Regions from separate parts of the Marinomonas sp. A3A genome, predicted to be linked through region 1. Evidence: predicted binding sites of a transcription regulator. Region 1 holds the regulator's gene; each other region holds the start of a gene.
The links. Region 1 encodes FNR, which switches genes on or off when oxygen is low (the NO sensors DNR and NnrR bind a similar motif). Its sites were predicted from a motif close to TTGATNTANATCAA; they were not measured.
Positions count from the first base shown of each region.

Region 2: a site for FNR is predicted at 3,589-3,602, ahead of CYL31_RS07515 (HP1242/YdcH family protein). Genes of this name have one in related genera too.
Region 3: a site for FNR is predicted at 843-856, ahead of CYL31_RS07420 (cytochrome ubiquinol oxidase subunit I). Genes of this name have one in related genera too.

Region 1 is NZ_CP025532.1:2,305,784-2,311,091, forward strand. Features, by position in the region: gene CYL31_RS10710 (YfaZ family outer membrane protein) at 1-85, shown strand, start outside; gene CYL31_RS10715 (adenine phosphoribosyltransferase) at 158-700, opposite strand; gene fnr (fumarate/nitrate reduction transcriptional regulator Fnr) at 725-1,486, opposite strand; gene hemN (oxygen-independent coproporphyrinogen III oxidase) at 1,508-2,878, opposite strand; gene CYL31_RS10730 (alpha/beta family hydrolase) at 3,057-3,647, shown strand; gene tusA (sulfurtransferase TusA) at 3,663-3,896, shown strand; gene CYL31_RS10740 (CBS domain-containing protein) at 3,994-4,587, opposite strand; gene CYL31_RS10745 (hypothetical protein) at 4,634-4,939, opposite strand; gene CYL31_RS10750 (MaoC family dehydratase) at 5,207-5,308, opposite strand, start outside.
Region 2 is NZ_CP025532.1:1,607,185-1,612,492, forward strand. Features, by position in the region: gene trhP (prephenate-dependent tRNA uridine(34) hydroxylase TrhP) at 1-689, opposite strand, end outside; gene CYL31_RS07510 (TonB-dependent siderophore receptor) at 887-3,019, opposite strand; gene CYL31_RS07515 (HP1242/YdcH family protein) at 3,268-3,528, opposite strand; gene CYL31_RS07520 (DUF748 domain-containing protein) at 3,841-5,308, opposite strand, start outside.
Region 3 is NZ_CP025532.1:1,589,513-1,594,820, forward strand. Features, by position in the region: gene CYL31_RS07415 (bifunctional lysophospholipid acyltransferase family protein/GNAT family N-acetyltransferase) at 1-694, shown strand, start outside; gene CYL31_RS07420 (cytochrome ubiquinol oxidase subunit I) at 1,010-2,584, shown strand; gene cydB (cytochrome d ubiquinol oxidase subunit II) at 2,586-3,722, shown strand; gene cydX (cytochrome bd-I oxidase subunit CydX) at 3,786-3,896, shown strand; gene cydD (thiol reductant ABC exporter subunit CydD) at 3,902-5,308, shown strand, end outside.

The DNA.
Region 1 (5,308 bases):
TGGTAAAACAGTGACTGTATTTGAAGACGATTCTCGTAAAGAAATCGATAAAGGTCTTTCTGTTGGCGCAACAGTAGATTTTTAATAGCAGTAAATTATTTACGCTTAATAATAAAAAAGGTGGCTGAGGCCACCTTTTTTATTATTCGTTCAATTCTTACTCGCCATCATAAGCGCAAAGGCTAAAAACAGGTATATCACTGTCTCTTAGTTTTTGGCTTCCACCCAAATCTGGCAAATCTATAATAGCAGCGACTTCTTTGATATTTGCGCCTTGACTAGTCAATAACTTGATTGCAGCAAATAGGGTGCCGCCAGTCGCAATCAGATCATCAAACAACAATACTTCATCGCCCGCTTTTACAGCTCCCTCTTGGATTTCTAATTCTGCTTCACCATATTCCAGCGCATATTTTTGTGAAATAGTCTTTCCTGGAAGCTTACCTTTTTTACGCACTAAGATAAGAGGCTTTTGAAGTTCATAAGCCAGAACCGCTGCAATCAAAAAACCACGGGCATCGATACAGGCTATATGAGTGATATCCGTTGCGATATAGCGATGTACATAGGCATCAACGACCATTCTCATACCTTTAGGGTCACTGAAAATAGGGGTGATATCTCGGAAGCTAATACCTTGTTTTGGCCAGTCTTCTATTGTTTGTATTAGTGATTTAACGTAAAAATCGTCGTAAAGCATTCCAGTTGAGCCTCATTATATCAATCAAATATTGGCGATTTTACCACAATCACTCGCAACCCCCACGAGTTTTTGCATTTCGGGGAAGTCAACAATCTCAATTTCTTTCCCATCAACATGTATTAGTTCATTTTTTTGAAAACGTGTAATGACACGACTAACTGTTTCAACTGCTAATCCAAGGTAGTTACCAATCTCCCCGCGAGACATGGAAAGGCGAAAAGAACTAGCGGAATAGCCACGTTTTTTAAATCGATTAGATAGGTTTAATAAGAAAGATGCCACTTTCTCATCGGCATTTTTTTTCCCCAACAAAACCATCATCTGTTGATCATCGGATATTTTTCGACTCATCACCTTAAATATTTGATGTTTCAAAGAAGGAATCTGTGAAGATAACTCTTCAAGGTGACTAAATGGAATCTCACACACTGTAGTGGTTTCCAGTGCCTTTGCAGAAACCGGATAGACATTTGAATCAATCCCGCTTAAACCGACCAATTCACTAGGACAATAAAAACCTGTGATTTGCTCTTCGCCAACTGATGTGATGTTGAATGTTTTTAAAGTACCAGAGCGAACAGCGTAAACAGAATCAAATGTATCGCCTTGGCGAAACAAAAACTCACCTTTTTTAAGTGGCTTTTTGCGCTCAATAATCTGATCTAATCTATTAATATCTTCATCAGCCAATGCAATTGGGAGACAAAGAGCACTTAGGCTACAATTTTGACACTGCGAAGTAAGGGTGCTGTTGAATCGTGACTGTGTGTGTGTCATTGACATGTAAATCTCCCTGATCTCGATCTATATAACTTTTGAGTATTTTATGGCGCCATTAAGGTATTTATCAAAGACCATACAAATACAGCGAATTAGTAATCTACCGCGTTCTGTTACTTTAATAGTGGTCTGCATTCCACTACAGTCAATATCTAACATACCATCTTTTACCATGGGAGTTAGCCTTTCCATCTCTTCAGAAAAGTACTCAAAGAAATCAATATTGTATTTCTTTTCAATAACAACAACATTCAGCTCAAATTGAGAAATTAATGTCATTATCACTTGATGACGGATTCTATCATCCAGATCACTAATATAACCTTTAGCGATTGCCAATTGGCCTTTCTCAATACTACTCCTATAAATTGATAAGTCTGTATGGTTCTGAATATAAACACCATTTAAATCGCTAATAGCGGAAACGCCAAAAGCAACCAAATCGGTACCAGCATGCGTTGTATAACCCTGAAAGTTGCGCTGTAGCTGACCTTGCTTTTGAGCAATCGCTAGGCTATCTGTTGGTTTTGCAAAGTGATCCATGCCTATATATTCATAACCAGCAGAGATTAAATATTCTGTACTCATCCTCAATAGCTCAAGCTTCATGCTTGATATAGGTAAGCTTTCATCTGAAATTCGTCTTTGAGCACGAAATCTATCAGGTAAATGGGCGTAGTTAAAAAGCGATATACGCTCAGGAGATAATTGAATCACTTGTTCCAAGGTCTTTTTAAAACCTTCGATAGACTGGTATGGCAAGCCATAAATTAGATCGAAATTAATCGACCTAATGCCTAATTTTCGAGCATCGTCAACAAGAGTGGCTACCATCTCAACAGGCTGAACACGGTGAATAGCTTCTTGAACCTTGATGTCAAAATCCTGCACACCAATACTAATTCGATTAATTCCCTTTTTTGTTAACAGCTTCAATTTAGATAGACTGATCTCCCGAGGATCAATTTCAACACTGTAATCCTGCGTGCCATCATTGATTAAGTTGAAATGCTGCTGGATATTATCAAACAGCGCGTCAATTAACTCTTCCGTCAAAAAAGTAGGCGTGCCGCCACCAAAATGCAATTGCGTCACTTCTCTTGAATGGTCAAGCATCAGACTACGCAATCTCATTTCTTCGCCCAGTAACTCAACGTACTCGGCCCCTTTTTCGTACTGCTTAGTTACAATTTTATTACAAGCGCAGTAGTAACAAAGGTTGGCACAAAAGGGAATATGAAAATAGAGGCTAAGAGGCGCCTCGGAAGGCATTAACATTTTATCAATAAGCGCAATTTTACTAATACTTGCGTCAAATTGCGGTGCTGTCGGGTAAGAAGTGTAACGGGGCCCGGATAGATCGTACTTAGCGATAAGTGAAGAATCCCAGATCATGATGCGTTCCTATTAAAATTTCTAATAGAAGTTTACACTTTAGTGAAAAGTCATTTGCTGACCCAGATCAAGAATTCTCATACTGTAGATAAAACCTTTTACTGTAGAGTCTGCAATAATATATCGAGTAAGGTTTTAACCATTCATCGGATCTGGTCTAATAGTATTTTTGAAATTTATGAGCATGAATTCTCTTCCTTTATATCTTGCACACGGTGCTGGTGCTGGCCACAGCAACTCTTTTTTAAAGCAACTTTGTGAAGCCATATCCGAGCAACGACAACAAGCAGTTATACCTGTTACTTTTTCATATATGAAAGAGCAAGAGCGCTCAGGAAAGAAGAGGCCACCACCCAAATTCCCCACCCTTGTTCCTGAATATGCTGAGTATATTGAACATAACAGCAGCTGTGTTGTGGCTGGAAAATCCATGGGGGGGCGAGTGGCCACACAGCTAACGAATCTAGCTATGGTAAAGGCGGTCGTGTGTTTTGGTTTTCCTTTTTATCCTGCTGGAAAACCGGAGAAACACCGACTGTCTTTTCTTGCTGAGCTAAAGGCACCATGCCTAATTATTCAAGGTACCAGAGATCAACTTGGTTCTTATGATTGGGTTAGTCAGCAATCATTGCCTGAGAATATAGAAATTCTGTGGATAGAAGGCGCGGATCATGACTTTAAAACACTAAAAAAATACAATAAAAACATAGAAGACACCGTTTTAGAGTTAGCTATTCACACTAAAAACTGGCTAGAAAAGAACATCTAAATAGAGAGAAATATTATGGAACACCAAGCCATACTTGATGCAACAGATTTACTTTGCCCTGAACCCGTGATGATGCTTCATGTAGAGATGCGAAAACTCTCGGCGAAAGAAATATTGAAGGTTATTGCAACAGATCCATCCACAACGAGAGATATTCCGAAGTTCTGCCAGTTTCTTGGCCACAAGCTTACTAAGCAGGAACAAGAAGGGGGTACTTATTACTATTGGATCGAAAAGAAAGGCCCATAAAAAGATAAGAAAGAAGAGCAAACAAAAAGAAGCCCAGATTATCTAATTAATAATCTGGGCTTCTTTTAAGTAACTAGCTCAAAAAATTGATCGTGAGTTAAGCTACTTTTAACTTTTTTGCAGGCTCTTTTTGACCAAGAATAGCGCTTTGGTAAGTATGTGCAAAACTAGAGAAAGCAACATCAATATCCAATCGAAGCTGACGGGCAACATCGTTAGATGAAATCAAACCTCGAATAGCCTTGGTATCTTCATCAATAACAAGTAAATGCTGCAGCTTATTGTTACGCTGACTAAACAAAAGTGATTCAATATCTGAATGCTTAAGAGATGTATACGATAGAGCAAGTAACACTTCTTTCGCTCTCATCAAATCAGCAACCATCAACTCTGAACGTTTAAACCCGTTAGCAACTTGCTTGATAAACACATCTTCAGATAGGTCCTCGAGACTAATAATGCCGACAAAATGATTGTCCGCATCTACCACTATTTTCATGCGTACGTGTTCTTTTCTCATTAATTGAACAAGCTCATCTGCACGAGTATTAGATTCAATAACTCGCGGCCCAGCGGTTTGAAAGTCAGTAAATACAGACAATGCAGGAGAATAAAGATTTATGTTCTCTGTAGTTGCAGGCCAAGTTAGATTATTAACGTCTTTTGTAGATACATAAGTTAAAGTTTTCATGATAAATCCCCAGTAAAGAATAAAATATAAACAGCAATTGGATGGGTTATATCAATGAAAACGGTGGGGCTCTTGGGTTTATGCTAGTACTAATTTTAGTAATAACAGGTAAACGATAACTTAAAAAAGCCGTAGAAGTTAAAGTAGGTACGTGGTTTTGGGATGAAGTAAATAAAACAAAACTGTTATCTGATCCATTGCCTTGATCTGGGACAACGATTTCATCGCATCTTTGCTCTATAGTAGGTTCTAGCCAGCGAAACTGATTTACTTCTTGAGCATTGGCGCGCTGAGATATCGTCAATATAGACGATATAAAAACCGCAATGATCATTAGCAATTGAATTTTCATGGCAACACCTAGTCCTTGATCTGTCTAATAAATATAGGCCTGCACTTCGGTAAATCACAGCCTTTTTTACAAAATGCCGCATATTTTCACGATCACACGCTTTGCCTAAAAATTGTGATGCAAATAAGAGTGATTAATCAAAAAGGGCGTAAAAAGCTTACGCCACGACTTTCCTTGTGAAACAAGTACTATTACACAGCGCGAAAAAAAGAGCATTGCCGCATCAGCAATGCTCTTTTTAAGCATCATTACTGTTTAATAGATCCCTTATGCAGGCAACATTATCGTAGCTTCACCTGTCACCACAACCTTACCATCACACTCACACACTGTTTTGAGTGTTGCACGACGACGGCGTTCGTTAATATC
Region 2 (5,308 bases), 700 kb from region 1:
GCGGCACTGCTGGCAATGATCTGACCTGTTTCGTCTTGTGTTGCTTCGTGGGCGTTGTATTCCCAGCGGCAGGCATTAGTGCAAGCGCCTTGGTTTGGGTCGCGTTTGTTCATGTAACCCGATAACAGGCAGCGGCCAGAGTAGGCCATACACAACGCACCATGAACGAAGACTTCCAACTCCATGTCTGGCACTTTTAGACGGATTTCTTCGATCTCATCAAGAGACAATTCACGAGATAAAATGACGCGAGAAATACCTTGTTGTTGCCAGAATTTCACGGTAGCCCAATTGACCGCGTTGGCTTGAACAGAGAGGTGAATTTGTTGATCGGGAAAGGCTTCGCGAACCATCATTATTAAGCCTGGATCAGACATGATGAGCGCGTCTGGTTTGAGGCCAATAACTGGCGCTAGGTCTTGTAAGTAGGTTTTCAGTTTCGCGTTATGGGGCGCGATATTGCTGACCACGTAGAGTTTTTTGCCCAGCTCGTGTGCTTCATTTATGCCAATGCCCAGCTTTTCTAAATCAAATTCGTTATTGCGCACTCTTAGAGAGTAGCGTGGCTGGCCTGCGTAAACGGCATCGGCTCCGTAGGCGAAGGCATAACGCAGATTTTTTAACGAACCTGCTGGAGAGAGTAATTCTGGCATGAAGCTTTTTTGCTGAGACATTTTTTCTTGAGACATAAGGCGCACCGACCGATCAAAACGGGCGGAGTTTACCTGTGTGTTAATTGAACTCAAGTGATGATGGCGGGATTGGTGACTTAAATAAGCTCGGTTTGATCTAGGTCAAATATTAGAAATGACAGAGTAAAGTTAAAGGGGGCAGATTCCTTTAATAGGCTCAAGGAATCTGACCCTGTTATTGCTTCTTTACTCAGCTAAAAGTCATAGGCAGCGGTGACGTAAACGCGACGACGTTCACCGACGAATGAGCCTATGTTTTTGGTAAAGCCACTAACAGCATATTCTTTATCTAACAAGTTTTTGATGTTCAGCTGGAATTTCCAATCCTGCCATTTTGTCTGCCATGACATGTCATAAACAGTGTAAGGTTTGACTATTTGATCATCTCGGTTCTTTTGTTGGCTAACGTAATCTGCGCCAAAAGCAATAGAAGAATCTATACTAGGGAAGTCGTAGCGGCTCCAAATGCCAAGTTGATGATAAGGTGTGTTAGCAAAATATACGCCTTCTGCAGCATCTTTCACTTTCACATCATTGTAAGCATAACTGACATTGGCGACCCAGCGAGGTGTGATATCTGCTAGTGCATCAATTTCGAAACCTTGACTGCGGATTTGACCAATTGAAATATACTTAGTTGTATCATCTGTATCTTTTTGAAGGATGTTTTTACGGTCAATATGGTAAACGGCTAGGTTGATATTGAGTTTGTTATTGAAGAAGTAACTACGAACGCCAGCTTCTAACTGTTGGCTTTCTTCAGGATTAAAAAACTCTCCAGTTTTTGAGTTAGCTTGTTTCTCCGCTTCTTGTGGTACGAACCCAGTGGAGAAAGAGGTGTAAGGCTTCCAGTTGTCATTGATTTTATACGTCGCACCTAAGCGAGTAGAGTAGCCTGTGTCCTTGTAGCCTGCTTTTGTAGTTCCCGTTTTTATCTTGTAGCCATCGTATTTTTCTTCAATCCGATCAATACGAGCGCCAGCAAGTAAGTCTAGTTGCTCGGTAACTTTCCATTGATCTTGAACGTATAAGCCAATTTGATCCGTTGTGGTGCTTTCATTTGTTTGGAGAGCCATGTCATAGGCACTGATATCGTCTTGACCATAAATAGGATTGCTTAGACTTAGCTCGGCAACACTTTTGGTTGTTTTGTTATAAAGAAAATCGTTTTTCTGATGGAAATAATCACTCCCGACTAACACGGTATGATCACCTAGCTCTGCGATTAAATTACCTGCAAGCGTAATGCCTTCGCGAGAACGGACTTGGTCACGAAATTCTCGTTTCACTTTATCGCTATCGGTCGTATCAAGGCCTTTAGACTCATGGTATTTTTGGGCTTCCGTGTTTTCAAAATAACGCACAGACACGTTGCTCTCTAGCCATGAGTTGATGCTGTGGTCTAGGCGCGCTTGAAAAACTTGTGCATCCAGTTTTTGGTAGTCACTTTTTTCGTTATTGTTCCAAGAGGTGTCGGCTAGGAAGTTACCTTCGTCATCGGTCGGAATGCCGCGTAAGCGTGCCCCAGAAATGTATTGATGAATGTCCGTGTACTGAACGGTTAGCGTGTTGTTGGTGTCGATATCCCAAGCGTAACCGAGGTCAATAATGCGGTTTTCTTCTTCGACATTATTGCGATAAGAATCTTGGCCATCGGAATAGATACCAACACGGTAGCGTTGTGAGGCATCTTCGTTGGCAGGGCCAGACGACTCAACGCTTCCGCTTAAGAAGTCTTTATTGCCCGCGCTGACTTTTAGGGTGTTTTTTTGTTCATAAGTCGGCTTTTTCGTCACATAGTTTATGACGCCGCCGGGTTCACCTGCGCCATAGATTGCACCAGATGGTCCTTTAAGGACTTGTATTTGTTCTATGGTGAACAGTTGAGGAATAGAAAAGTCGCCAAAAGGGTCGCCTTTCAGACCGTCGTAGAGTACTTCGTCTTGGCTAAAACCTCGTAATGTTACTGTGGAGACATTGTTTTGCGACATGCCTGAAATAGAGCGATATAAGTCCGTGATTTGTCTCGCGGCTTGGTCTTCAATGAGCTCTTCTGTCACGATTTGAATAGATTGAGGTGTTTCGTCTATTGGGGTGGAAGTTCGAGTGGCTAGGGCGGCTTCATCTTCTTTGTAATAGGATAGCGCGCGACCTTGTACCTGAAGTGTTTGAAGCTCTATGTTGGATCCATCCTTAACTTTGTTATCTCCATCATTGAGATAACTGTCTTGTGTGATGTTGCTTGCAGCATTTTCGGCAAAAATCACAGTAGAAAAAGCAAGCGCTCCACATGCTTGCATCATCATTAAGGTGGTTCTTAACGTCATAGGAAAACCAAGTTGAAGTGAGTGAGTTGCGTATATTAATGTTTATGATATTCGTTTACAAATGAGAATGAATTTACAAAAGCTTCAAAATACAAAATTGGCCGTTTTAACGCTAATGCAGTATTAGAAATGGTGTGGAGAGAAGGGTGTTTCTGGATTATCTGAGCTAGTTCATCGGGAAGTAAGTTGAGCGGTTTTAAAAACTAAAACCGCTCTTTGGGAAGGTGTTCTTTGTGGCGGTGTTGCTGTTACGCTTTTTCAGCAGCGAGTTTCGATGCTTTAATGTAGCCTTGTATGGTGTCTTTTAGCTGCAGGCGTTGTTTCTTTAACTTTTCTTCTTCCATGGTTGGAGCTGGGGTAAGTTCTTGCTCCATTTTCTCCACTTCTTTTGTTAAGTGGTTATATTCGTCATAGAGTCTTTTAAAGTGCGCATCGTCCATTTTTAGCTGGTGGATGTCATCTTTATATTCAGGAAATTCGTTTACTAAATTATGGTCTTCAATCGGCATAATTGCCTCCTATACTTGCTAGCTTTCGTTTAAGACTAACCTAGTTTGGTTTGTCTTCTCTTGATGTTGGTCATGCTTTATTGAGTCTTTAACATATTCAATCAATTACTTTGCTACATAGGGATTTCAAACGCTGCTTATATAGTTATGGCCTGTTTATTTTGGTTTTCAATGGGGGAATTTAAGTCTAGAGGATGTTGCACTATTTGGTGGGTTTCTTTGCGTCTTTTTGACATTAAAAAGCCGCGATAGAAACATCTATCGCGGCTAGCTTGGTTTGATTTTTTTTAAAGAGTGTCTAAAAATAGGTGCCTAGAAGTTCAGTTCTATCCTTGGTTTACTACTTTTCGATAGATCAATCTCAGGTGAGCAGAGGAGAACGCGTGAAGACGCAATCCCTTCCTTGACTAAATAATCTTTTAAATTATCTGCTCGCTTCTGCGCCAATTCTCTTGCTGTTTCTTTTGTGTCGTCGTCTATAGATACTGGCGGATTCTCAAGGCCTAGATCGCGGTAGCTGGCGACTCCACAGGCTTTTAATTGACTGTCTTTTTTGTCTTTCATCAAAGCAACCAACTGAGTTAAAAAGGCATCTTGGGAATCGTTTAGCTCATCATCCTCGGCTTCAAATATCAAAGGCTCTACGCGAATTTTAAGCAGCTGGTCGCCAGCAAATTGCGCAATGCTAATAACATTAGCGTATGGCACAAAAGTTTGCATCAAGTAGGTACTCGATGCACTAAATAGCGCTTTTCGAACCGGTAACAGCAAGAAGTCTTGCCAACCGAATGCTGGGTTTTCAATGTCGCCAGAAAGTGGAATATCTAGATCAATATTGTTATCGCTGTCTTTTAGGACGCCAACGGCAATATTGAGAGGAACGGCGCCTGCTTTGATAACCGTGCTGCTGTCTTGGCGGCCACCTAGATCGAATTCTCGTAATAAAATGTGAGAGTTGCCACTCAACACTCCTTTGTCTGCATTGAGTTTTAAATCGAGATCTAATTGCCCAGAATCTATTTGATAACCTAAGACGCTAGCAATATAAGAAGAATAAGGTGGAAGCTCTGCTTCACGAATTACCAAATCGCTCTTTAGAGTTAATTCCTCTGCTAGAGGCCAAACTGTGATATCACTTTGCAGTGTTGCGTATTTGCCGTTACGAGCTTTTAGCGCAAGTACCGTTGCTTGGTCTTTTTTCTGTGTATTTAGATTACGCAATGACAATGTGTCTATGTCTAAAGTGCGTTGCAGCATCGGCGAAATGCTCTTATCTTTAACATAAATGCTGGATTCTCCAGTGGTGTCGTAAGCATCTAGAATGACGAAATAAGGTGCTTTAAAAGCTGGGTTTTGTTCGGCATCCTGTGTATTGCTGATGACGTTTTTAGCGTCTTTTTCTCGCGGAACCGTAGGGTTTTTTAATGCAGGCTCAGGGGTGGGTTGCTGATCTACATCGACGAAAACCAGGTTTTCTATGCGTTTTTTCGCATCCAAAATCAGGCTGACTTTGGCTGAATCTGTGGTGATCTGTTTGATTTTAGCGCCATCTTGCGTCGCATTAACGTTTTCAACCTTGATACTACCAATGCGGCTTAATGGTGGGAGAGTTTGTTTGCTACCTGCATCTGCAATCAGTTCGGAAACGGTTAAATCTATAATACTCAATTGCGCTAACGAGGCGTCAAAGTCTTTATCTTGTTGAGTAAACGAAAGGCCGCTGATGTCGGCATTTTTCCAAGAAGCAATGCGCTTTTTATTCGTTAGCATGCTGTCTAGC
Region 3 (5,308 bases), 720 kb from region 1:
TTACCATCAATTGTTTGTTTGGCATCATGGCAATAAAGAAGTCGTCGGTGCCTACCGAATGGGGCTAGTGGATAAGCTTATTGAAGTGCATGGTTTAAAAGGTTTGTACTCACGCAGCTTGTTTAACTATGACCAAGCTTTTATTGATAGCCTAGATCACAGCATTGAAATGGGACGATCAGTCGTGGCTGCTAAGTATCAAAAGAACTTAAATTCACTGCTTTTGCTTTGGAAAGGCATTGCGACCTTTGCTTATCGAAACCCCAAATATACGCATTTATTTGGTCCTGTGAGCATCAGTAACGATTACAGTCATACGGCTCGCCAGTTAATCGCTGCGACCTTGTCGATCCATTATTACGATAAAGAGAAAGCCAGTTTGGTGATGCCTTCAACTCCGCTGCGAAACAGTGGCTCGGTATTCTGGCAACCTAATTTGTTGTCATCATTGGCGAGTGTCACGCTACTTTCTAAAGTCTTGTCTAGAATGGAGCAGGGCAAAGGACTGCCCGTATTGATTCGTCAGTACTTAAAAATGAACGGCAAGTTAGTGTGTTTTAACGTCGATCCAGCGTTTCATAATTCATTGGATGGATTAATAGTAGTGAATCTAAAAAATGTGCCTCTATCTATTTTGGCAAAGTATATGGGACAAGACGATGCTAAGGTATATTTAGAAACAGTCTTGAAATAATAGCCCAAGAGATAGCAATCATGGGGGCTGAACGAAAGGCGTCACAGTCTCCATGGTCATCTTTGATTTTTATCTTCATGTTTTAGAACCCTTTAATTACCTCTTCAAACAATCTTTTTTACTACTTATTTCTTTCACTCTCTTTATCTTGATCTAACGCAATGTTTTGGATCGCAACTACACTCATAATCCAGCCTTATAGTAAGCCTTATAAATTTTTGAGGCTTCGGTGGGCGTTGGATAACAAGAACACTCAATGAAATAAGTGTCTACGATCGTCTTTTTTTCTCAATCAAATGAATGGGTTGAAGTTATATGATTAACGAAGCTGTAGTGGAATTATCGCGATTTCAGTTTGCTTTCACTGCTCTATACCACTATTTGTTTGTCCCTTTAACACTAGGGATGTCTTTCTTACTGGCAATCATGGAGTCCGTCTATGTGATTACAGGTAAGCAAGTCTACAAAGACATGGTTAAGTTCTGGGGTAAATTGTTTGGTATTAACTTTGCGCTAGGCGTAACAACAGGTTTGACGATGGAGTTCCAGTTTGGGACTAACTGGTCTTATTACTCGCATTACGTTGGCGATATTTTTGGTGCACCTTTGGCCATCGAAGGCTTGATGGCTTTCTTCCTTGAATCAACCTTGGTTGGTTTGTTCTTCTTTGGTTGGGATCGCCTAAGCAAAGTGAAGCACTTGGTAGTGACTTGGGGCGTGGCGCTAGGTTCTAACTTGTCGGCTTTGTGGATCTTAATTGCAAACGGTTGGATGCAGAACCCTGTAGGGTCAGAGTTTAACTACGAAACAATGAGAATGGAATTGGTTGATTTCGGTGCTTTATTGTTTAACCCAGTTGCGCAGGTAAAATTTGTTCACACTGTATCAGCAGGTTACACAACGGGTGCGATATTCGTTCTTGTTATTTCAAGCTACTACTTATTGAAAGGTCGTGACCTTGCTTTTGCTCGCCGTTCTTTTGCGATTGCTTCTGCGTTTGGTTTGGCATCTATCTTGAGCGTTATCCTTCTAGGTGACGAGTCAGGTTACGAGCTAGGCGAAGTGCAAAAAGTGAAATTGGCTGCGGTTGAGGCTGAGTGGGAAACACAGCCTGCGCCTGCCGACTTCACCTTGATCGGCTTCCCGAATCAAGAGCTTCAAGAGACTGAGTATGCGATAAAAATCCCAGGTTTAATGGGCTTGATCGCGACGCGCTCCCTCGACAAAGAAGTAGAGGGTATCAAAGAACTGAAAGAGCATAACCGCCAACGTATTATCAATGGTATTTATGCAAACCAGTTGCTTGAGAAGCTACGTAGTGGTTCAACCGATCCGCTGGTAAAAGAAAACTTCGAGAAAGTTAAAGACGATCTTGGTTACGGTTTGCTAGTAACCGCATTTAACGAAGACATGAACAAGGTGACCTCTGAAGAGATCGATCAAGCGGTAGAGTATTCAATTCCTCAAGTCGCGCCATTGTTCTTCGCCTTCCGTATCATGGTGGGTTGTGGCTTCGTGATGTTGGTTGTTTTCGCTGCGGCTTTCTACCAAAACGCACGTCGTCGCATTGGTAACAATCCATTATTCCTTAAACTCATTGTGTTGTGTTTACCTCTGCCTTGGATTGCGAATGAGGCGGGTTGGTTTGTCGCAGAATATGGTCGTCAGCCATGGGCGATTGGTGAGATCTTGCCAGTCCATGTGGCGGTATCCAGTTTAACGGCTACTGAGATTTGGATTACGATTGCTGGTTTTGCCGTATTGTATACCTCGTTCTTGATTGCCGAGATGTACTTGATGATTCGTTTTGCTAAGCAAGGGCCTTCTAGTTTACATACTGGTCGTTATGCACTTGAACAAGAAACGTCTCAGTTAAAACAGGAGGTGTAAGATGGATTACGAATTATTAAAAGTCATTTGGTGGGTGTTGATGGGGGTTTTACTAATTGGCTTCTCTGTCACCGACGGTTTTGACATGGGGGTCGGTAGTTTGCTGAAAGTGATTGGTGGGACCGACTCAGAACGTCGTATTATGATCAACTCCATTGCCCCTCACTGGGACGGCAACCAAGTTTGGTTTATCACAGCCGGTGGTGCGTTATTTGCTGCTTGGCCTGTAGTGTATGCAACGTCATTCTCTGGTTTTTACTTTGCGATGATGTTGGTGTTGGCGGCGTTATTCTTCCGTCCAATCGGCTTTGATTACCGTTCTAAGCTAGAAAACACAAAATGGCGTACTAGCTGGGACTGGGGGATTACCTTTGGTTCTGCCGTTCCACCTATTATTTTCGGTGTGGCGTTTGGTAACTTGTTGCAAGGTGTTCCATTTGAGTTTGATCAATACTTGCGTGTGACTTATACCGGTTCTTTCTTTGCTCTACTAAACCCGTTTGCGATTCTTTGTGGTCTAGTTAGTTTGCTAATGATAATGACTCAAGGCGGTGCTTGGCTACAGATGAAAACAGACGATGCATTGCTTGAAAAAGCCAGCCGTATTACTGCGATCACTGGTGCATTAGCCGCTGTGTTGTTCATTTTAGCAGGTGTTTGGTTGGCTTATGGTATTGATGGCTATGTATTAACAAGCGCTATTGATGGCAATAAAGTCATGACACCATTAATGAAAACCGCTGAAGTACAGCCTGGCGCATGGTTAGCAAACTATGAAAAAGTGCCTGCGCTTATGTTGGCTCCTATCATTGGTATTGCGGGTATGTTGTTTGCTGCACTGGCTGGTGTAATGAGAAAAGGCGCATTGTCTTTCTTAAGTTCATCACTAGGTATTGCTGGCATTATCGTTACCGCGGGTGGGTCAATGTTCCCATTCTTGATGCCATCTTCAAGCTATCCAAGCATGAGTTTGACTATGTGGGATGCGACGTCAAGTGAGAAAACCATGATGATCATGTTTGTTGTGGCTTGTATCTTTGTACCAATCGTTCTTGCTTATACATTGTGGAACTATTTTGTGATGTATGGTCGTTTAACGAAGAAACACATCGAAGAAAACAATCATTCACTTTACTAGTCATTAGCAAAGAAGATAGAGCTCGCAGAGCTCTATCTTTAGCAATAAATAGAGGAACAAAATATGTGGTATTTCGCTTGGGTTCTTGGCATTTTGTTGGCCTGTTCATTCGGTATTATCAATGCAGTTTGGTTAGAGTTTAGTGGTTACGAAGGTGAAGAGGAGCAGAAGTAAGCCTTATGACGAGAGAGAAGGGAGCACAAAAGACTCGTCGACCTGGTCGAATTAAAACACCGGAAGCGGTATTTTTGGGACAGTTGGCGAATCAGCAGTCATCAAAATACCGCATCGCTCAAAGTTTCGGTGTCTTGTTTGCGGTGTCTTTAGTGTTGCAGGCTTGGGCGTTCGCGAATGTCTTTTCAGATATGGCGTTGCACCAATCCTTTTCACTAACTCTCTTAGTTGTTGGTTTATTTGCTCTACTAATCCGTGCCTTGGCTAACTTTGGTCGAGAACGTATTTGCACTAGCGCAAGCCGTGATATTCGTTACGGCTTGCGTGGTAAATTGGTGTCGCATCTTACGAATCTTGGGCCAGCGCGCTTAAGAATCGAAGAAGATGCGGCGCTTTCTACTCGTGTTTACGAACAAGTAGACGCGTTAGACGATTTCTTTAGTCGCTATAAACCACAAGTATTTATGGTGACCCTGATTCCTTGTGTGATCCTACTTTCCGTTGTGTCTATTTCTTGGATCGCCTTCTTTGTTTTTATGATGACCGCGCCATTGGTTATCATCTTCATGATTTTTGTCGGTCACAAAGCCGCACAAGCTAACCGCCGACAGTTTAATGTTTTGGCCATGTTGTCCAACCAATTTATGGACTTAAGCCAAGGGCTAGCAGAATTAAAACGCCTTAACAGAACTGGCGAAGCACGCGAGCGTTTGTCCGATAGTGCTACTTCATATCAAAAGACAACCATGGGGGTTTTGGTATTAGCGTTTTTATCAACGGCTACGTTAGAACTTTTTGCCTCATTATCCATTGCCATGATTGCCTTGTATTTAGGGCTTGGCTTATTGGAAGTCTTGCCATGGCAAGTCGGGTCGTCTCCCGTTACCTTGACGCAAGCCATGTTCCTTTTATTGCTGGCACCAGAATTTTATTTACCCTTGCGTCAGCTGGGTAACGATTACCACGCCAAGCAAAAAGCGGAAGCCGCCGCGACCGATTTATTAGAAATTTTAGACGCGCCAGCCCACGCTGCTGCCTCACAACAGGAAGGGAGTCGTATTGTCGAATCGAATAACGCTGCAACGACTAATCAACTGACATCTATCCAGTTTAAAAACCTAAGTTGGTGTGAAGCAGGGCGTTATCGACTCGCGCCAATCACTGCGACAATTAACAAAGGCGAACGTGTCTGGTTGAGTGGTGAATCGGGCGTTGGAAAATCCAGTCTCTTGCATCTTTTGCTGGGTTTTGAAGAAAACTACGAAGGAATGTTTCTCGTGAACAACTTGCCGTTTAGTGAGTTAGATTTAGCCTCTTGGCGAGCCAAACTGGCTTGGTTGCCACAAACACCAGAATGGGTAAACGGCAGCATTCGTCGTAATTTACTTTTGGGTCTTGGTGGCAAAGAGGGC